DNA from 3 places in the Nonomuraea sp. NPDC049158 genome. Region 3 is predicted to be linked to each of the others. Evidence: riboswitches for the same ligand, from Rfam matches in the RefSeq annotation. Region 3 holds a riboswitch; each other region holds the start of a gene.

Region 1 (7,115 bases), on a different contig from region 3:
GGGTGTCCGCGCCGCCGCGGCGGCGGCCCGCAACATCCGCACGATTTCGGTTCGGCCGCCCTCGCGCGCCGCAGCCCAGCTCGACCTCGATGGACTCCCACGGCGCCCGCCCGGCTCGTCGCCCGCACCGAGGTGGAGGCGACTCGCCGCAGGCGCCGTTGCGCGACCCGCGCTGGGAGATCACCGCCGGAATCCCGCCCGCGAGCAGGCCAAGATCAGGGGCGAGGCCAGGGCGTACATCGCCGACCTGCGCGAGCGCGGCGAGCTGCTCGACGTGGGATGCGGCAACCAAGCGACTTGTTGAGCCGAGGGCGCGGTCAGGAGGCCGTGAACAGGGCCTCGAACAGGGTCTTGCCCTCGCGCCGCAGCCACGTCTCGAAGTCCATCAGCCCCGGGTGCAGGGCCCGCAGCGCGGGGATGTCCGCCTGCCAGCCCGCGAACGACTCCACCGCCTCCGTGTCGCTCTCCCTCAGCCCGAGCTCGGCCCGCCGTTCCGCCGGGATGGGCTCGACGTTCACGGGACGGCCGGTGGCGCGGGTGATCGCGGCCACCAGATCGGCGCGGGACAGCTCGTCACCGGCCAGCTCCAGCGCCAAGCCGAGGTAGCGGTCCGGGTCGGCGAAAGCCAGGGCGGCGAACGCGCCGATGTCGGTGACGGCGATGAGCTGGACCGTCGCCTTCGGTGGGATGATCCGGACGAGTGCCCCTTCGCCGGTCACGCCGTAGTGGGGCCGGGTGTGGTTCTCCATGAACATGACCGGGCGCAGGATCGTGGCCGGCAGGCCGAGCGCCCTGATGTGGCGCTCGATCTCCCACTTGGTGTTCCAGTGGGAGATCGAGGTGTCCCTGTCGGCACCGCCGACCGAGGCGTAGACGAGGTGCCGTACGCCGGCCTCGTGCGCGGCATCGGCCACGTTGACGCCGAGTCGCACCTCCTCGGCGACCCCGTGCGGTGGCCCGGCGGCCGGCTGCACGCTGAACACGCCGTAGGCGCCGCGCACCGCCTCCGTCAGCGACTCGCGGTCGCCCATGTCGCCGGGTACGAGCTCGGCGCCCGCTTTCGCCAGCAGCCCGGCCGCCGCGCTGTCCGGGTCGCGTACCAGGGCTTTGACGTGCCAGCCCGCCGCCAGCAGCGCGCGGGCGGTGGCGCCGCCCTGCTGGCCGGTGGCGCCGGTGACGAGCACGGTTCGATCGGTCATGGCATCTCCTTGGTAGATTATGCGGAGCGACGCTCCGAAACTTACGGAGCACTGCTCCGGTTGTCAATATCGAAGGAGAGTCCTGCCGTGCCCGAGGCGCTTCGCGCAGACGCCCGCCACAACCACGACCAGCTCCTGACCGCCGCCCGCGCGGCCTTCGCCGAGCACGGCACGGAGGCGTCGCTGCGCGACATCGCCCGGCGCGCCGGCGTGGGGATCGGCACCCTCTACCGGCACTTCCCGACGCGTGAGGCGCTGCTCCAGACGCTCATGCGCGACCGCTTCGACGGGCTGGGCCGCCGAGCCGCCGGCCTGTTCGCCGAGCCGTCGCCGCGCGACGCGCTGCTCACCTGGCTCACGGAGGTGGCGGCCGGGTCGGCCACCTACCGCGGGCTGCCGGAATCGGTCATGGCGGCGTTGCGGGACGAGGGTTCGGAGCTGCACGCCTCGTGCGCCGCGATGCGGGCGGCGGGTTCCCGCCTGCTGGAACGGGCCCAGGCGCAGGGCGCCGTCCGGGCGGACGTCACCACGGAGGAGCTGCTGGCGCTGGCCACCGGGGTGGCGTGGGCGGGCGAGCAGTCGCCGGGTCACCCGCAGATGGCCCAGCGCCTGCTGTCGCTCGCGATGACCGGCCTGGCCCGCTGACGGTCACCTATCCAGCATCCGGATGGGGAGATTTCCGGATTGCTGGGGTGATCTTCTGCTCCACCTCGTCCTGCTCCTACATCCCGGGCAGTCTGGTCTCCGTGGGCAGCACGAGCAAGGCCACCAGCGGCGCCTACTACAGCGGTAAGTGGAAGGTGAAGGGCTGCTACGTGACCGACGGCTGCTGAGGCGCCCGCCGCGTCGCCGCCGAGCATCTTCCCCCTGACGCCTGGGATCCAACGCCGATCTCCCCGCGACGCCGTGGCGCTGCGGGGAGATCGGGCGGGGGGCTGGTCCTGCGTCAGATGTGCTCGGCGGGGTTCGCCGGGAGGTAGAAGTTCCAACTGCCGTGTCCCTCGTGGGCGCCGCCTGCGGGGCAGTGCCCGTTGTCGGGGCGGCCGTTCCACCAAAGGGTGTAGCACTTGTTGCAGAAGCGCCAGTTGTCCTGCTGCGTCGTCGGTGACATGTCCCCTCCTCCAGTATCGAGAACCGGCTCGCTGTCCGGCCACCGTCAGTGTCTGAGGTGACGGCAGGCCCGTGACATCCCCAAACTTGGGGGGTTGCGGTCTGATAGGCAGATAGGGCAGCCATGCGCTGTTAAGCGCAACGTGGTGGGCTTTTTGGTAGCAAGTACGGGAGCGTCGCCTCCGAGGAGCCGCTCACGGCAGCGCGAGGGGAGCGGCGCCTGACCGCCGCGCCAGGGAAAACGCACGCCAGGGAAGTCGCACGCCAGGGGAGACGCCGACGAGCGCGCGTCCAGAAGGACGCGCGCTCGTCGGCAGAAGAGCCCTCGATCAGGAAGTCGTCAGGCGCCGTAGCTCGGGTAGCCGTAGCCGACCACCTGGGACGTCGGCCGGACGCGCTGCTGGACGCTGCCGTTGCCGGTGTTGCCCTCGATCGTGGAGATCGTCCCGTCGTGGTTGTCCTTGACGACGAACCCGACATGCTCGATGTCGTCCAGGCTCTTGCTGCCGCCCCACGAGAAGAACACCACGGCACCCGGCTTCGGGGTCGTGCCCCAGTGGTTGTTGTGGGCGAACCACTTCGCGTGCTCGACCGTGTAAGCGTCCCAGCCGACCATGCTGCGCGCGCCGGACTGGTCGCCGACCCACGAGACGAACATCGAGCACCAGGCGGCGTTCAGGTAGTCAGCCCGGGTGCCGCCGTCGCGCCTGAGGGTCTCCAGGGCGCGGGGGGAGTTCATGTACCACTTCTGGAACTTGGTGCCGCCACCGTAGGCGTTCTCAGTGGTGCCGACCTGGGCCTTGGCCAGCGCCAGAACTCGCGAGACCGTGGCCTTGGCCTTGATCTCGCTCTCCGGGTGGCTCTTCGCGGCGGCGTGTGCCGGAGCCGCGGCGGCGTGGGCGGTGGTGGTGTCCGCGTGGGCGGCGGACTGGCCGGCGAGGGCGGCGGCCGCGACGCTCACGCCGAGGACGGCGTGAGCGAAGGTCGACTTGGTGGCACGAAAAAGATGGGACTTGGCCATCGAGGGGGTACTCCTTGCTTCCATGCCGCTTACCGGGTTAGCTGACGGGTTCGGACGTGGAAGCTGTCCTACGGCACGTGACGTGCCGATACACCCCAAAGGACGATGGGTCCCCGGTTCCGCGCGAGGCGGATTCAGCGGTCACAGGACGGTCCTGTGATGCCTTTGTGCGATGGTCTGGCAACGAACGGACAAACCGGACGTATGCCTCATATGACCACAAAGGTAATGCAAGAGGCAAGGGTCTTACAAATGGATAAATCGCCAGCTAAGAGAGCTGCTCCCTCGCGTCGGCCAGAAGCCCCATCATGGCAAGGCTTTCGTCAAGTGGCATGATCGCGGATTCGGTCCTGCCTTCGGCCATGGCGTCCCGTACCTCGCGTACCTCGCCCGCGTACCCGTTGTCCGCCGGATCGAGCACGAGCTCCTCCGTCTCCATCGACGGCCCGCTCAGCACGACCCGCTCCGGCGCCCAGAACGGCGCCGTGATGTGGGCGCGCATGTCGGTGCCCACCACGAGGGCGTCGTTCGCGTACGGACCCAGCAGCGAGCACTCCACCAGCGCCCGCCTGCCGCCCGGATAGACCAGCACCCCGCCCGCCTCCGCGTCCACCCCTGAGGGCGCGAGCGAGCCCGTGACGTGCATCTCTGAGGGCATCCCGAGCAGCAGCTGCGCCAGTCCGAACGAGTAGACGCCCAGGTCGAGCAGCGCACCGCCGCCCAGCTCCGGCGCCCACAGCCGGTGCGCGGGGTCATACGGAGCCTTGAAGCCGAACGACGCCTGGACCGAGCGGATCTCCCCGAACCGGGGATCGGCGGCCACCCGCTGGATGAGCGGGTTGAACCGGGTCCACATGGCTTCCATCAGGAACACCCCGGCCTCGCGCGCGAGGCGGACCATCCGCTCGGCGTCGGCGACGGACGCGGCGAGCGGCTTCTCGCACAACACCGCCTTGCCCGCCGCGATCGCCGCCTCGGCGACCTCCAGGTGCTGGGCGTGCGGGGTGGCCACGTAGATCGCGTCGACGCCGGGGTCGGCGCACAGCTCCGCGTACGAGCCGTACGCCGACTCGGCGTCCAGTGCCGAGGCCAGCGCCCGCGCGCGGCCGAGGTCACGCGAGCCGACGGCGGCCACCCGCATCCCCGGTTCCGCGGCGATGACCGCCCCGACCTTTGCAGCGATGACACCCGTGGCCGCTATGCCCCATGCGAGATCCTTCATGGGGAAAGATCCTAGGGACTTACCCCATCCAGCTGAAAGTCTCCGGGTCGGGCCCGATCCGGCCGTCCTGCTTGGTCAGGGCGCCGATGGCCGCCATGTCCTCGGTGTCGAGGACGAAGTCGAACACCTCGGAGTTCTCCTTGATCCGCGCGGGCGTGACCGACTTGGGGATCGTCACGTTGCCCAGCTGGATGTGCCAGCGCAGCACGATCTGGGCGGGCGTCTTGCCGTGCTTCTCCGACAGCACGGCCAGCGCCGGGTCGCCGAGCAGGCCCTTGCCCTGCCCCAGCGGGCTCCACGCCTCGGTGAGGATGCCGTTGGCCTCGTGGAACTCCCGTAGCCCGCGCTGCTGGAAGTACGGGTGCAGCTCGATCTGGTTGATGGACGGAATGATGTCGGCCTCGTCGATGACCCGGGTGAGCGTCTCGACGGTGAAATTGGACACACCGATCGCCTTGGCCCGTCCCTGACGGTAGATCTTCTCCAGGCCGCGCCAGGCCTGCAGATACTTGTTCCGCGACGGCACCGGCCAGTGGATCAGGTACAGGTCCACGTAGTCGAGACCGAGCCGGGACAGGCTCTCGTCGAACGCCTCCTCCGCCCGCTCGTGGTCGTTGTTGAAGAGCTTGGTGGTGACGAACAGCTTCTCGCGCGGGATCCCCGAGGCGCGTACGGCCCGGCCGACGCCCTCCTCGTTCCCGTAGGCGCTGGCGGTGTCGATGTGGCGGTAACCGGTCTCCAGAGCGGTCGTCACGACCTGTTCGGCCTCGTCGTCCGGCACCTGCCAGACGCCGAACCCGAGCTGCGGTACCTGTACGCCGTCGGTGTTGAGTAGTAGCGAGTTCATCTGAATAGTGGCGAGGAGGCCCGGTCCTTCGCGGCCGGGTGGAAGCGCCACCTCTCCTTTCGAAAACAGTATGGAAACTCTTGATCACGTTCGGTAATGTGTGCGATGGGTGATAGCGCTGTGACAGGAGGTGCGCGATGGCCGCTCCGCCGCCAAACGGCACGGCCTGCCCACGGTCGTGCAGCTTCGACTCATACCCGCCCCGGCCCAGGCCGATGCGCCGGCGGCGGTGCTGTTGTGTAATCGGGCGGCTATCGTCGGCTCCCGCCTGGCTTGGCCGCACCGCGTCTTCACCGTGGTGGAGTTGCATCGGCTCACCCGCTACAAGGCCGCCCGGGCCGGGAATCGCCTTCCTGCTGGTCGACCCCGCGGTGGGCGCGGTGTCGGCGTTTACCTCCCAGCAGCAGACGCTGCGCCGCCTGGACAAGGCGTTCGAGGCGTTCTTCCGTCGAATCAGAAACGGGGAGAAGCCCGGCTACCCTCGATTCAAGGGCTGGGGCTGGTTCGACACCGTCACCCTGGTTGAGGGCGACGGGTCACGGTGGGACTCCCAACCGCGCCACCCCTCTGTGACCTACGTCCGGGTGCTGGGCATCGGGCACCTGCGGGTCCACCGGCATCGGCAGATCGCAGGCCAGGTCAAGACGGTTGAGGTCAAACGGGAAGCCGGACGCTGGTATGTGATCCTCTCCTGTGACGACGTCCCGGCTGCTCCGCTCCCGTCCACGGGGCGGGAGGTCGGGGTGGACATGGGCATCGTCCACTTCGCCACGGTGAGCGAGCCGATCGCGAGCCTGCCGGCGGACCGATCACGCGCACAAGACCGCTTTGAGTCTGGTCCGCAGCGCGGACTTCCTCGCGGTCGAACAGCTCGCGATTGACAACATGACCAAGGCCCCGAAGCCGAAGCCCGACCCCGGGCAGGCCGGTGGTTTTCTGCTCAACGGCTCGGCGGCCAAGGCCGGGCTGAACAAGAGCATTCTGGACGCGGGTTGGGGGGTGTTCTTGCGTGTCCTCGCGTACAAGGCTGAAAGTGCCGGTCGAGAGCTGATCGCAGTGAACCCTCGCAACACCTCCCGCACCTGTCCCGCACCCGAATGCGGACACGTGTCAAGAGAGAGCCGCCGAACACAAGCCGACTTCCTCTGCGTGAAATGCGGATACACCGCCAATGCGGACGTAGTCGGGGCGAGCAACATCAAGAGGGCCGGGCTGGTCCTTCGCGACGCCCGCGCGGCGTAGCGAGGCCATCCCGTTTACGGGGTGGAGGAGTCACTGTTCATGTCTCGTTTCTGGCGGCTTAAGGCGGCCGGGCTAGCTTGAAGCGGTCGTGATCGGGCTATCACCCCGCGGGGGTAACAGAGTGGGCAAACAGGCGTCGGCCTGGGTGGAGTCCCCGCTTCAGATGCTGTGCGCCATAGAGGCGCACCGCGCTGGGCTGCTCGGGCCTGCCACGGTCGTCGTGCCGCGTGCCGGGCTGCGGGCGCTCAAGGCCACTCGCCGGGAGCTGTCCGGACTGGCTCTGCCCGAGGGGCTGGAGCTGGCCGAGCCGCGTGAGCGCATGCCGCGTGCCCCGCACGCCGTCGGCGACGCCTTCTCCGGCCGGGTGCAGGTGCGCTGGCTCGTCTCCCATCCGGGTCGCATCGTGATCGTCGACGACGGGCTGGCCACGCTCCGGTTGCTGTCCCTGCTGGCCGCGGGGCCGTACAAACCGTT
Region 2 (7,115 bases), on a different contig from region 3:
GTCAGGGGCCTGCTGACGGCGGAGCGCAGCGCGCTCAACCTGCTCACGCACCTGTCCGGCATCGCGACGCTGACCGGCAGGTGGGTCGAGGCGGTCAGCGGCACCCGGGCGAGGGTGCGTGACAGCCGCAAGACGCTGCCCGGCCTGCGGGCGCTGGAGAAGTACGCGGTGCGCTGCGGCGGCGGCGTCAACCACCGGATGTCCCTGTCGGACGCGGCGCTGATCAAGGACAACCACGTGGTGGCCGCCGGCGGCGTGGCCGAGGCGTTCCGCGCGGTGAGAGAGCGCTATCCGGAGCTGCCGATCGAGGTGGAGGTGGACCGGATCGACCAGCTCGGCCCGGTGCTCGAAGAAGGCGCCGAGGAGATCCTGCTCGACAACTTCACGGTCGAGGAGACCGCCCAAGCCGTCCACATCGTGAGAAATCGGGCGAAGCTTGAGGCTAGTGGAGGGTTGACCTTGGAATCGGCCCGCGCTGTGGCCGAAACTGGCGTTGACTACCTTGCGGTGGGAGCGCTCACGCACTCGGCGCCGGCCCTCGACATCGCACTGGATCTACGGGGGTAATCGATGCTGCTCACGATCGACGTCGGCAACACGCACACGGTGCTCGGCCTGTTCGAGGGCGAGGAAGTCATCGAGCACTGGCGGCTGGCCACGGACGCCCGCCGCACCGCCGACGAGATCGCGGTCGTGCTCCAAGGGCTGCTCACCCAGTCTCCATTGCTCAAGGGAGCCGATGTCAGCGGCATCGCGATCTGCTCGACCGTGCCGAGTGTGCTCAACGAGATGCGCGAGATGTGCCGCCGTTACTACGGCGACGTGACCGCGGTGATCGTGGAGCCGGGCATACGTACCGGCGTGCCCGTCCGCATGGACAACCCCAAGGAGGTCGGCAGCGACCGGATCGTCAACGCGCTGGCGGCCATCGACCAGTACGGCGGCCCCTGCGTCATCGTCGACTTCGGCACCGCGACCTCGTTCGACGCGGTGTCGGCCAAGGGCGAGTACATCGGCGCGGTCACCGCGCCCGGCATCGAGATCTCCGTCGACGCCCTGGCGGCGGCGGGCGCCCAGCTGCACAAGGTGGAGCTGGTCAGGCCGCGCTCGGTCATCGCCAAGAACACCGTCGAGGCGCTCCAGGCCGGCATCATCTACGGCTTCGCGGGCCAGGTCGACGGCATCGTCGAGCGGATGACGGCCGAACTGGCCGACGACCCCGACGAGGTGACCGTGGTGGCCACCGGCGGGCACGCGGCGCTGGTGGTGGGCGAGTCGCGCTCGATCGACGTGCACGAGCCGTGGCTGACGCTGATCGGCCTGCGGCTGATCTACAACAGGAACACGGCATGAACAAGCGGCCCCCCGCTCGGGTGAGGGGGCCGCTTGCGTTCGTGGACTGTCTCTACCTGGCCGGTTACTCGGAGTCGCCGGTGTACAGGTAGCCCCAGCTGCCGCAGTTGCGCGGGTAGGAGCCGTGGAGGTCGATCTGGCAGACCTTCACGCGGAGGCTGGAGACGTCGTCGCTGTCGAAGGAGAAGCGCTTGAAGGCCGGGTAGCCGCAGTACTTCTTGGTGTAGACCGTCGACCAGTTGTCGTCGAAGTCGCTGGCCTGGAACTTCACGTACGCGCACTTGCCGCCCTCGTCGTAGCTGCGGTTGTCCAGGTCCCAGAGCTTGCCCTTGACGGTGATCGTGTTCGACTCGTGGTCGTCGTCGTCCCAGTCCACATCGACCCAGCCGGAGGCCTTGGCCTGGTAGTGCTGCGAGTAAACCGGGCCCCAGGAGTCGGAGTCCGCGGTGCTGGCGCTGGCGGCCGAAGGCAGCGCTAAGGCCAGCGCGCTCGTGGCGGCGACGGCGGCGAGGCCGGTCGCGAGCTTCTTCATCATGATCTCTCCTTGAGCTCCCCCTGGGCCAGCGCCTTGCCGGTTCCCCCCTGAGCTCGATGTGTCATTGGTACGGGAGAGTTCTTGCAGCCACCCTGCAGAGAGGTGACGAGCCCTTGCAGTTCGCCATATCCCCTACTCTTTGATGCTGTGAGCGACGAACTTCCCGAGCAGATGCGCATCCGGAGGGAGAAGCTCGACCGCCTTCGCAGTGAAGGCGTCGATCCTTACCCGGTGACCTTTCCCCGCACGGCGACCAACGCCGAGGTCAGGGAGAAATACCAGGCCCTCGACCCGGACACCGCGACCGGCGACAAGGTCGGCGTCGCGGGCCGCGTCATGCTCAACCGCGTGGGCGGCAAGCTCTGCTTCGCCACACTCCGCGACGGCAGCGGCGACCTGCAAGTGATGATCTCGCTCGACAAGGTCGGCGAGGAGTCGCTGGCGGCCTGGAAGCGCGACGTCGACCTGGGCGACCACGTGGGTGTGGAGGGCGAGGTCATCACCTCCCGCCGCGGCGAGCTGTCGATCCTGGCCGACCGCTGGCAGATCACCGCCAAGTGCCTGCGCCCGCTGCCGGAGAAGCATGTCGGCCTCACCGACCCAGAGGCCCGCGTACGCCAGCGCTACGTCGACCTCATCGTCAACGACGAGGCCCGGGAGATGGCCCGCATCCGCAGCGCCACGGTGCGCGCGGTGCGTGACTTCTGGCACGAGGAGGGCTACCTCGAGGTCGAGACGCCCATGCTGCAGCCGATCCACGGCGGCGCGACGGCCCGGCCGTTCAAGACCCACATCAACGCCTACAACATGGAGCTCTACCTTCGCATCGCGATCGAGCTCTACCTGAAGCGGCTCGTGGTCGGCGGCATCGAGAAGGTCTTCGAGATCAACCGCAACTTCCGCAACGAGGGCGCGGACTCCACGCACAACCCCGAGTTCACGATGATCGAGGCGTACGGCACCTACCTCGACTACAACGACATGGCCGACCTGACCCAGCGGATGTACCAGAAGGCCGTCGTGGCCGCGCTGGGCACCTCGGTGGTCGTCCACGACGGTGTCGAGGTGGACCTGGGCATCCCGGAGTGGCCGCGCATCACGCTGTACGGCGCGGTGTCCGAGGCGCTCGGCGAGGAGGTCACCACCGACACCCCGCTCGAGCAGGTCCGGAAGTTCGCCGACGGGCGCGACATCCACTGGGACCCGAAGTGGGGCCAGGGCAAGCTCGTCCAGGAGATCTTCGAGGCCCTCGTCGAGCACACGCTCATCCAGCCGACGTTCGTCATGGACTACCCGCTGGAGACCTCCCCGCTGACCCGCCAGCACCGCGACAACCCGCTGCTGACCGAGAAGTGGGACCTCATCGGGTTCGGCACCGAGCTGGGCACCGCCTACTCCGAGCTCGTCGACCCGGTCGAGCAGCGCCGGCGCCTGGTGGAGCAGTCACTGCTGGCCGCCGGGGGCGACCCGGAGGCCATGCAGCTCGACGAGGACTTCCTGCAGGCGCTGGAGTACGCCATGCCGCCCACGGGTGGCATGGGGGCCGGGATCGACCGGATGATCATGGCCTTCACGGGCAAGAGCATCCGGGAAACGATCTTGTTCCCGCTGGTCAAGCCGACCAACTGAGTATGTCGGCCCGGCTCCCACGCCGGGCCGAACCGGTCCGGTTCGCCGGTTCGCGGCGCCCGCGTACGGACGCTGCCGGGCCGATGGGGTTGACAGCGGTCCGGTCTCCTGCGGCGAGTAGGAGAACGCGGGCGGCGACCTTCGCCGGTTCGTTGACGCGGGCCGGCGCGCCGGGCAAGCCATCTCCCGGCCGCCCGCGCCGGGCCGCGATGGGCGGCGCCTCCCTCCGGCGCCTGAACCGTTCATACTCCTTGACGCGCATCGCCGACCCGGCCGCAAGCAGCCATATTTCCGATGATGCACATATGAAGTGCGAATAATATTCGCGTTCACCGGATCGAAGCCCGGCAGGTCCACAGGGCTCGCGCTGGAGCCGTTGTAAGGACGGCTGTGATCCCTCATCTGGCCCCGAAGTGTGCCGACATATGGCGAGTACTTCACATACCGCCGATCATGTCAATGGCGATGGTCAGAGGGCAGTATTCGCTGGCTTGACGACCTTTCCAGAATGCGCTTACCGTCTGCGAGACGAGCAGCAGCACTGCTCGGACATAGACGTCTCGAGTTCTGCTGTTGGGGGGAGGGCTCCCGATGTATGTGCTCACTGAGAGCGTCGAGCTTAGCCACGCGGATATCGCGTTGCTGGCGGAGCTTGCCAAGGGGGTCACGGTTGATCGGGTTGGCAGACGACTGGATATCAGCGGGCGCACGGTACGCCGGAGACTACGGGGTATCTGCGACCGCATCGGAGTCGCCACCGCGATCGAGGCCGTGGCCTGGGCCGCCCGCCGCCAGCTCATCTGACCGCTCGACCGGCCCAGCCGCCAGGGCCCCAGCGGTCAGAGTGCCTGTGGTGCCCGGAGGTCAGTCGGCGATGCGTACGGCGCCCGCGAACGGACGGCGGGCGATGGAGGCGATCCGTACGACGTCACCGGTCTGCGGCGCGTGGACCATCATGCCGCCGCCGATGTAGATGCCGACGTGGTGCAGGTCGCCATAGAAGAAGACCAGGTCGCCGGCGCGCAGCTCCTCCTTGGAGATGTGCCGTCCGGCCGTCCACTGGTCGCCCGTGTAGTGCGGCAGTGAGATGCCCACCCGCTGGTAGGCCGCCATCACGAGGCCGGAGCAGTCGTATGAGGTCGGCCCCTCGGCGCCCCAGACGTACGGCTTGAGCTGCTGCGTGAGCGCCCACCTGGCGGCCGTGGCGGCCTTGCCGGCGCCGATGACCGGCAGGTCGACCCGCGTGGCCCGGGTGCCGGGACGGCCGGCCTCACCGATCGCGCGCTTGAACAGGCTGCTCTCGACCTTGGAGACGAGCGTGGTGATCTTGTCGCGCTTGGTGCCGAGGTTCTCGACGATCTTCTCGACCTCGTCGATGCGCGTCTTGGCGCTGGCTCTGGCCTGCTCGGCGGCCTGCCTGGCCGTGGTCACCTGGTTGACCTCGAAGCCCTGCTGCTGCTCTATCGCGTAGGTGGTGGCCGCCTGGTCGAGGAAGCTCTCGGGGTCGTCGGAGGTGGTGAATGCCAGCGCCTGGCCGAAGCCGCCGTTGATGTAGGCGTTCTGGGCCAGCAGCGCGGCCTTGGCGCGCTTGGCGGCCAGATCGGCCTCACTGGTGGACAGCGTCTTCCGGGCCGCCTCAGCCGACTTCTTGGCGGTCTTGAGCTTCTCCCGCTGGCCGTTGAACTCCTCGCTCAGCGTCTCGATCTGGGTGTGGAGCTCTTCGGCCTGCTTGGCCAGATCCTTCAGCGAGGGCTTGGGATCGGCGACGGCGGAGCCGACGGGGGCGGCGAAGAGGAGGGTGGCGATGGTCGCCGCGATGACACCCAGCCGGGTAGGGATCTTCCGGAGCTCCGGACGGCGGGCGTGAGCGCCCGTCGGCTTCCCCTCGCGATCGCGGGTCTGCTTCACCAACCAGCTCCTCTCATCGGCGCCTACCGGGTTAGCTGACGGGTTCGGGCCGGAGCAGCCCTACCGAACGACTCGCTCGGATTCACCCCATGGGTGGTGGCGTCGGGATGAGGTCGCCACCGGCGGGTCCCCGGCTCCCCTTACGGGGATTGGGCGCGTCTCCACGCTGGCTCGCGTGGGTGACATCGTCGCTGGACACTAGTGCACTCCGGGTTCGTGCTCAACCAGAACTGCCAAGTCTGTAGAGGTTTCGCAACCGAAGGGTCACGGGGTGATCTCGTGCTTGCCGGTGCTGAACAAACTTTATGTCCTTTTTGCACCAAGTTCGTCAAGGCATGGAAGCCTATGGGCCAAGGGATCCCTCATCGTGCTCGATCAACCACGAGATGTCATGAGATGGGAGAGACGTCAGAGTTAGGGGGAGGCCGTAATCGGATCTGTACGCTGGAGACCCATGGAGCAGGTCGCCGAAGTGACAGTCCCGGACACGGAAGTCGTCGTCCGGCGTGCCCGCACGCCGGATGTCAGGACCATCCGTCTCCTGGTCGACACCTACGCGGGCGCCGGTCCCCGGCTTCTGGAGAAGGCCACCGTCACGCTGTACGAGGACGTGCAGGAGTTCTGGATCGCCGAGCGTGGCGGCCAAGTGGTCGGCTGTGGCGCGCTGCATGTGCTTTGGGAGGATCTCGCGGAGATTCGCACGGTGGCCGTCGATCCGGAGTTCCGTGGCTTCGGAATCGGGCACCGGATCGTCTCTTCCTTGATCAAAACGGCCCGGGAACTCGGCCTGCGCCGGGTTTTCTGTCTGACTTTTGAGGTGGATTTTTTCGCGAGGCATGGATTCCGCCCCGTACAGGGCACCCCGGTCTCACCCGAGGTCTATGCGGAGCTGCTGGCCTCGTACGACGAGGGTGTCGCCGAGTTCCTCGACCTCGAACACGTCAAGCCCAACACCCTGGGGAACACCCGCATGCTTCTCCACCTGACATCGGGTGACGCGGACCTTGACTAATGGGAAAGGTGATTGTTGATACCTATGTCGATACGTTGGGCAGCACAGGCATGTGTCCTGACACGTGCCACATGCGCACTCGAAGCGAGGTGACACGGTGAGCACCGGACAGCCGCCGTATCCACAGGACGAATCCGGCGAGAACTCTGCGCCTGGCGGATCTGAATACGGACATCACAACGCGGGCCGTCCCTATGGCGAGCCCGACCCGGATGCGACGGTCGTTGGCTACCGGGCGGACGACGCCTACGGTCAGCAACCCAACTACGGGCAGCAGCAGCAGGGCTACGGCCAGCAGCAGCAGTACGGGCAGCAGCCCGGCTACGGCCAGCAGCCGCAGCAACCGCAGCAACCGCAGTACGGACAACAGCCGCAGTACGGGCAGCAGCAGCCGGGCTACGGCCAGCAACCTGAATACGGTCAGCAGCCCGGATACGGTCAGCAACCCGGATACGGTCAGCAGCAGGCTTCGGGTCAGCAACCCGAGTACGGCCAGCCCAACTACGGTCAGCAGCCGCAATCGCAACCCGGTTACGGCCAGCAGCCACAATCCCAGCCTGGTTACGGCCAGCAGCCCGGTTACGGGCAGCAGCAGCCGTCCCAGCCCGGCTATGGTCAGCAGCCGCAATCGCAACCCGGTTACGGTCAGCAGCAGTACGGCCAGCAGCCCCCGTCGGG
Region 3 (7,115 bases):
GCTCGCCCATGACGCCTCGTGGCCGTGGGTGAGCATCACCACGCGCCGCGCGCCGGCCGCCCGTAACCCCGGCGCGAGCAGGCCCAGCGGGGCCGCCGAGCCGAACACCACGGTGTCCGCCCGCTGCTCGGCCAGCAGGCGGGCGGCCCGGCGGGCGACCGCCGGGGTCGGCAGCATGAGCGAGGTGGGGTGACGGACGATCCGGTACGGCTGGCGGCGGTCGAACTCCGCGCACCCCTGCCAGGCCGGAGCGTAGACGGCCACGCCGGGGGTGCGCAGGGCCAGCCCGTGCACGAACGACTGGATGCCGCCCGGGCGGGGCGGGAAGTCGTTCGTGACGATGAGCACACCGGTCACGGCTGCTGCTGGCCGTTCAGCGCGGCCCACTCCCGGGCCATGGCGAGGCGTTCGGGACCGGAGGGGTGTGATGCATAGAGGGCATACTCCACCGGATCCGGCGACAAGTCGGAAATATTGGTGATTGCCAGGCGTTTCTGCATCGAGATAAACGTGGCCGGGTCCTTCGTGAGGTTCAGGGCGTGGAGGTCGGCGCGGGCCTCGATGTGGCGGCTGATCACGTTCTGGGCCGGCCCCGAGAGGACCGTGGCCAGGCTCATCAAGCCCATGATCACTCCCACCGCCCGCGGGTCGGCCGCCGAGGCGATGCCCGTACGCCGCCGCAGCATGCCCAGGAGCAGGAACAGCAGGATCGTCCCGAACGCGGCGCCCAGCCCGGCCACCAGCGTGCCGACCAGCACGTCCCCGTACTTGGCGTGGCCCAGCTCGTGCGCCACGACCAGCTCGACCTCGGACTGCGGAGCCCTGAGCAGCGTGTCGTACACGACGATCCGGCGCGTGGCGCCGAAACCGGAGACGTAGGCGTTGAGCGCGTTCGTCCGGCGGGAGGCGTCGGCGATCAGCACGTCCTCGACCGGGACATGGGCGCGCTCGGCCAGCATCATCAGGTTGGCCCTGAGCGCGCCACCCGGCATCGGGCGGAAGTCGTTGAACAGCGGCTCGAACACGACCGGATACACGAACGAGGCCACCAGGGTGAACGCGAACGCGCCCGCGGCGGCCGGGATCCACCAGCGCCGCAGCCACCTGGCCAGTGCCACCACGACCAGCACCATGATGGATTGCAGCACCACGTTCACGGCCAGGCTCTTGAGCCGGTCGCCGGTCCAGCCGGCCCAGTCCTGCGTGGACAGGCCGTAGTCGCGCAGCTGCACCTCGTACCAGATGCCCAGGGGCCACCTGATCGCCTCGACGATCGCGGTCAGCACCACGACTCCGAGCACGACCCGCACCCACCACGGCCCGCGCAGCCGGCCCAGCACCTTGGCGCCGAACGGCGTGAGCACGAGCAGCCCCGCGAACAGCACGGTCAGCCCGAGCGACAGGTAGCTGGGCAGGCTCGTGGCCGCGTCGAAGGCGGCGGCTCTGGCGATCTCGGCGGCACTGAAGTCGCGCGCCGGGTCCGGCGTCACCGTGGGGGTGCCCGAGGGCATGACCCGCCAGGGCGTCGTGAACGCCACCACGGCCAGGATCACCACGCCGAGAACGACCAACGCCCAACCGGCCCCGGCCCGGCCGACCTCGACGTCCCCACGGTCCGCGACCCAGCCACCTGACACGGCACGGTCGCTTGGCGCGGCCCCGTCGCTTGGTACCGCACGGTCGCTTGACGCGGCACGGTCGCTTGGTATCGCACGGTCGCTTGACGCCGCTCGGTCGCTTGGTACCGAACGGTCGTCTGGCGCGGTGCCCTCGCCTGAGGTGGCGGAGTCGCCTGAGGTGGCGGCCTCGCCGGATGGCCCAGGTGGCGCGGCCGGCCGGGCGGGCGACCCGGACGGTGCGGCCGGCTCGCCGGACGGAGGTGCCGGGTGCTGATCGGAGCCCGCGTCGTCGTCAGGCGGCATGTCGTCGGTGCCCTGCAGATCTTCCATCCGCGTTCCCCTTACGCAAGCTGGTCCCGCACGTAGTCGCGCCACCGTGCCGTCAGCGTCTCTGCCGAGAGCCCGAGTCCGGTGAGCCCCCGGTCGATGCCACCCGTCTGAGCATCACGGTAGAGCCTCACCAGAGTCCCCTCACCGAACCGCTCGGCGATGAAGCGACACGCCAGCCACGCCTCCTGGTACGCCCGTGCCAGGCGTTCAGGCTCCCGAGCGGACGGTGCGAATGCCGCAGGCCCCGGCAATTCGCCCGGCACACGCCCCGCCCGCACCTCGGCGGCCAACTCGGCGGCGGCCACCCGGACCGGCAACCCCGCGTCCCGGTAGCCCACGTAGTCGGCGAACCCCTCATAAAGCCATACCGGCAACCGCTTCGTCCCGGCCGCGACGTGAGTGAGCTCGTGCGTGAGCACGATGTCCCGCCCGGTCGGGGTCAGCCGGGCGAAGTTCTCGGGCACCACGACCACCCTCCCGCCATCGGCCACCGCCGCCAGCCCGTCGACACTCCCCACCCCGGCCACCCGGGCAGCCTCGGCCGCCGAGCCGGGCACGAGCACCACGGGCCGCACCGGCTGGCCGAGCACGGCGGAGACCCGCGCTCCGGCGGCATCAGCCCTGCGCGCCAGGTCTCGGAGCGACTCGGACGCCGCGTGCTGACCGACGACAACCGAACGCACACCCCGTACGACCTCGGCGCCGTCCCCCCAGAGGCCCCGCGCCTCCGCCGGAAGCTCACGATCACCGGCCGCCAGGGTTGGGACGGTCGCGGACTGATCGAGACTGCCAGAGGGAAGACCGCGATCCGACGCAGACCGATCGGGCCCACCGGACGGCAGACCACGAACCGACGCGGGCCGATCGGGCCCACCGGTCGACAGGTCACGAACCGCTGCCGAGAGGTCGCCCGTCGCCGGAATTCGGTGCGGGGCGGCGCTGGCCGAGGCGAGGGCCAGGAGCAGCACCCCCACCACCAAGACTCGGCGGCTCACCTGCACGGACACGTTCCCCGATCGTAGTCGCCCCGCGCCGCGGACCGGCCGTCGCGGAGAGGCCAGGCTCGTGGTCGCGAAGAACGTCGTCACGGAGAGACCCGGAACACGCGAAGGTCCCGTCCCAGCTGGGACGGGACCTTCGTGACGGTCTTGCAGGCCAGATCAGGCCGGACTTACAGGCCGGGACGCACCGCGCCCACGAACGACGCCTTGCGCCATCCGCTGAGCTTCTCGACGCGCACCGTCGAACCCGTCCTCGGCGAGTGGACCATCTTGCCGTTGCCGACATACATGCCCACATGGCCGAGCCCATGGAAGAACAGCAGGTCACCTGGCTTCAGATTCTTCCAGGAGACCTTCTTCTTGATGCGGGCGAACTGGCTGTTCGTCACGCGCGGGATCTTGACACCGGCCTTCTTCCAGGCGTACTGGACGAGACCGGAGCAGTCGAAGGAACCAGGTCCTGTGGCCCCGTAACTGTAGGGGTCACCGATCTGGTCCTTGGCCACGGCGACGGCCGTGCGGGCCTTCACCTTTTGCCGAGCGACCGCTGTCTGTTGCGCGACCTTCTTCACGGAACTGACGGCTTTCGCCGCTGTATTAGTTCCGGAAACTTCGGCCGCATCACGCGTTGTCGCCGCCTGCGCCGTCGGGGCAGGGAGGACCAAACCTCCGGCCGCCACGGTCATCGTGAGCGCTGCGCCACTCAGGGCAATGCGGGACAGACGGGGGTTACTGGGGGAGGTAGACAGGATTTCTCCTTGGAGCTTCCACGAACGCCTACCGGGTTAGCTGACGGATTCGGGCCTGGAAGTCGCCCTACGGCGCGATACGCGCCGATTCACCCCTGATCCCGAGGGCGGGATCGCTGGGTCCCCGGCTCCGTGCCTCCTGGCTGCACGGACTCGGCAGGCCACCGCCACGTAATGACAAATGGAAAGGCGGTGACCTAACGGATTTCTTATCTGTCCACATCGGGGACCCGATGGAGAGTCGCGACGCCATGGCTTGTTCGCCGCGACGCCAGAAGTTACGCCCTTGAGTAACGCGCTGGCAAAGCCGTCATGGGGTTGTCAGGATCACTCAGAGGTGTCAGTAAAGTCCCGAACCGCAGCTGGAGTGCCGGGTTATGTTACTCAAATGTGACCCTTCTCACACTTGACGACACAGTGATCTGTCAGGTCCCTTTTGTCACTCTTGTCACACTGGTCCCGCTAGTAACACGCCTGAGGGTCCGGTGATCGTGTCGCGGCTGCGCGGAATTGGGCGTCGCGAGGGTCGCAGACGGGCCGAGATCAGTGATCGTCGTCACCGGCCGAAGGCATCGAGCAGCGTTCAGCCGATCCGACCAGCGGTATCGACCTGCGCGCCGAGGTCCGTTGACCAGCAAATCGGGGTCAGTTGAACAGCCGGTCGGGTTCCGCCGAACAAGCGACCGAAGCCCGTTGAACAGCCGATCGGAGCCCGTTGACCACCAGGCCGGGTCCGTTGACCAGCAAGCCGGTGAGTCCACATGGACCGCCAAGTGCCCATCGGCGGACCATCCGGTCCATGGCCACCTAAAGCCACGGACCGGGGCCAAGAGGGCGCACGTCACGGCGCCCAGCGCGCCCCACCGGAGGAGCGTGTCCCTGGACAGAGCCCAGCCACGGACGGCGGATGGGGCCCACCGTGCTTGCCGTACAGGAAATAAGTGAGCGCCAGAAAGGCCCTACGGACGGATAGCTCCCACCAGGGTGCCGCCGTAGGAAGACAGGGTGACGACTTTGACCACGTCGCCGGTCTGGGGGGCATGCACGATCTGCCCATTGCCCGCATAAATGCTGACATGTCCAAGACCCGAGCTGAAGATCAGGTCGCCAGGCTGCAGGTCCTTCAGATCCACCTTGCGGGCCGAGCCCCAGGCCCACTGCTGCCACGTGGTGCGGGGCAGCGAGACGCCCCCTGCGCGCCACGACGCCTGCGTGAGGCCCGAGCAGTCCCAGCCGCGCGGTCCCGTGCCGCCGAACACATACGGCTTGCCCACCTGCGCGTAGGCGAACCTGAGCACCGCCGCGGCGTTGCCGGAGGCCGAGCCCGTGTACTTGATGCCGGTGCTGTTGGGGTCACCGGTCTTGTAGGCGCCGAGCTTCTCCAGCAGCTTCTTCTGCTTCGCGATCAGCTTGCGGACCTCCGAGCGCTCCTTCTCGACCCCGTCGCGCTCCTTGTCGGCCGCCTGCAGCGCCGTCTCGGCCTTGTCGCGCTCGTCCTTGAGCCCGCGGTTCTCGCGGTCGAAGGCCGCCAGCCGTGCCACCTTCTCCTCCGACAGCTGTCCCGCGAGCGCCATGCTGCCCAGCAGGCCCGTGGGATCCGACTGGCCGATCATCGTAGGCCAGGAGGTGGAGTCGGGGCCGCGCGTGTAGGTGTCGACGGCCATCTCAATGACCTGGGCGCGCAACGTGGCGACCGTCTCCAGCTTGCGCTTGTAGCTGGCGTTCAGCTTGCCGTACTCGCCTTGGGCCGCCTTGTACTTCTCAGTCGCCGTATTGTAGCGGTCGACGACCTTGTCGGCCTGGTCGTTCAGCTTCTTGAGCTTGGCTTTCGCCTGTTTGATCGTGGGCTTCGGCGCGGCCAGTGCCTCGCTTGTGGGGAAAAGCAGCAGTCCGATCGCGAGTCCCGCGGCCAGTGACACCCGGCCAAACGTCACAGTGTCGCCTCCAGGGGAATATATCTGGGGCGAAATGGTACAGAAGTGGCGGGTGTGCTTTCACCCTAACAACCGATTCGTAATCTATGCACGGCCCAGTCTGCGCAGCAGCAGAGCCGACGGAACCGGTCTGGCTCCCATGCGCCGGACGGACTCGGCCACCTCGCGGTCGGAGGAGACCACCGCCATGGCCCGGCCGGGCGGCTCGGCGCGGACGAGCTGGCGGATCAGGTCGTCGGCGATCTCGCCGGGCGCGCTGAAGAGCACCCGCACGCCGCGCGGCGCCACCACCTGGACGGGCGCGTTGAGCTCGGCGCCGTCGAAGACCACGGTCACCTCGACCCTGGTCTGCGCGACCAGCCCGCCGAGGCCGGTCATCAGCCGGTTGCGCTGGTCGGCCAGGGTCAGCGTGCCGTAGCCGGTCTTGGTCACGTTGTAGCCGTCGATGATCAGGTGCACCTGCGGCAGCGCGAGCAGCTGGTCGAGGAGCTGCGGGTCGTCGTCGGCCAGGGCGCGGGCGGGCACGCCCCTGACGCCGGGGCGCTCGCCCGTGAGCGCGGCCACCGAGTCGGCGGGCCTGCTGATCATGGTGGGCAGGGCCAGCTCCCTGCGCAGCCCGGCGGAGGCGTCCTGGAGCGCGTCGAGCAGCACCCTGACGCGGGCGTCCTCGATACTCCTGCCCTCACGCGCGGCCCGGCGCGAGGCTTCGAGCTGCTTCTCCACATCGGCCAGCCGCTCGCGGAGCCGGCGCAGCTCGGACTCGCCCGCGCTGCCCGCGGCCGTGGCGGCAGACTTGGCGTCGTCGGCCGCGTGCTCCATCTCCTCGGCGCGGCGCACGGCCGCCTTGCTTCGCTCGCGGGCCTCGTGGAGTTTGCGGCGCAGGTCGGAGTTCTCGGCGCGGGCCGCCCTGAGCTGCTCGCGCAACCGGTCGGACTCGTCCTTGGCGGCGCTCTTCTGGGCGGCGAGTTGCTCGCGCAGTCGGCTCACCACCTCCTCGCGCTCGGTCCCCTCGGCCGCGACCGCCGACTGCTCGAGATCGGCCCGGGCGGCCTCGACCATCTCCGCCCAGCCGACCGGTCGCGTCAGATAGGCCGCGGCGGCCACCAGCACGGGGTCGGCGGCGGGTGGCACGTTGCCCTCGATCAGCGAGGCGACGAGCTCGGGCCATCCGGCGGCCACCGACTCGGCGACCACCTCGCGGAACTCTTTGTCGTTCTCCAACTGGGCGGCGATGGGCGCGCTGCCCAGTTTGGCGCGCTTGCGCGGATCGAACTTGGCGATGCCGCGCAGCGGCGGCGGAATCGTGGCAGCGGGCATGGACCCGAGGACCTGCGCCGCCAGATCGACGACGTTGAGTCTCACCTGCTCGGGAAGCGGGCGAGACAGACCTTCACCCGCTGAACTCATCCCACGGTCCCTTCGTGACATGCCCTTTCAGACAAGGGTACGGCTGTCGTGTACCTGACCGTAACGGCAGGTCGC

What was found. A riboswitch is a leader RNA that binds a small molecule or an ion and turns the genes downstream of it on or off. The one in region 3 is predicted to bind cyclic di-AMP.
Region 1: it holds a riboswitch for cyclic di-AMP, as region 3 does, so the genes downstream of both, AB0B61_RS17705 (CHAP domain-containing protein) here and AB0B61_RS40625 (C40 family peptidase) in region 3, are expected to answer to the same signal.
Region 2: it holds a riboswitch for cyclic di-AMP, as region 3 does, so the genes downstream of both, AB0B61_RS12120 (C40 family peptidase) here and AB0B61_RS40625 (C40 family peptidase) in region 3, are expected to answer to the same signal.

What each region holds. Positions count from the first base shown of each region.
Region 1 is NZ_JBEZDM010000007.1:97,516-104,630, reverse strand. Features, by position in the region: gene AB0B61_RS17730 (DUF1963 domain-containing protein) at 1-36, opposite strand, end outside; gene AB0B61_RS17725 (NmrA/HSCARG family protein) at 318-1,199, opposite strand; gene AB0B61_RS17720 (helix-turn-helix domain-containing protein) at 1,287-1,844, shown strand; gene AB0B61_RS17715 (hypothetical protein) at 1,892-2,032, shown strand; gene AB0B61_RS17710 (hypothetical protein) at 2,146-2,310, opposite strand; gene AB0B61_RS17705 (CHAP domain-containing protein) at 2,650-3,330, opposite strand; cyclic di-AMP (ydaO/yuaA leader) riboswitch at 3,342-3,480, opposite strand; gene AB0B61_RS17700 (Gfo/Idh/MocA family oxidoreductase) at 3,599-4,552, opposite strand; gene AB0B61_RS17695 (aldo/keto reductase) at 4,572-5,399, opposite strand; gene AB0B61_RS17690 (transposase) at 5,771-6,280, shown strand; gene AB0B61_RS17685 (transposase) at 6,228-6,641, shown strand; gene AB0B61_RS17680 (hypothetical protein) at 6,787-7,115, shown strand, end outside.
Region 2 is NZ_JBEZDM010000004.1:374,568-381,682, forward strand. Features, by position in the region: gene AB0B61_RS12095 (L-aspartate oxidase) at 1-567, shown strand, start outside; gene AB0B61_RS12100 (type III pantothenate kinase) at 571-1,353, shown strand; gene AB0B61_RS12105 (hypothetical protein) at 1,418-1,888, opposite strand; gene lysX (bifunctional lysylphosphatidylglycerol synthetase/lysine--tRNA ligase LysX) at 2,036-3,517, shown strand; gene AB0B61_RS12115 (LuxR C-terminal-related transcriptional regulator) at 4,109-4,321, shown strand; gene AB0B61_RS12120 (C40 family peptidase) at 4,382-5,425, opposite strand; cyclic di-AMP (ydaO/yuaA leader) riboswitch at 5,431-5,591, opposite strand; gene AB0B61_RS12125 (amino-acid N-acetyltransferase) at 5,880-6,437, shown strand; gene AB0B61_RS12130 (hypothetical protein) at 6,460-7,115, opposite strand, start outside.
Region 3 is NZ_JBEZDM010000027.1:29,196-36,310, forward strand. Features, by position in the region: gene AB0B61_RS40610 (glycosyltransferase family 4 protein) at 1-357, opposite strand, end outside; gene AB0B61_RS40615 (M48 family metallopeptidase) at 354-1,637, opposite strand; gene AB0B61_RS40620 (hypothetical protein) at 1,961-2,956, opposite strand; gene AB0B61_RS40625 (C40 family peptidase) at 3,121-3,636, opposite strand; cyclic di-AMP (ydaO/yuaA leader) riboswitch at 3,710-3,868, opposite strand; gene AB0B61_RS40630 (NlpC/P60 family protein) at 4,659-5,633, opposite strand; gene AB0B61_RS40635 (NYN domain-containing protein) at 5,718-6,995, opposite strand.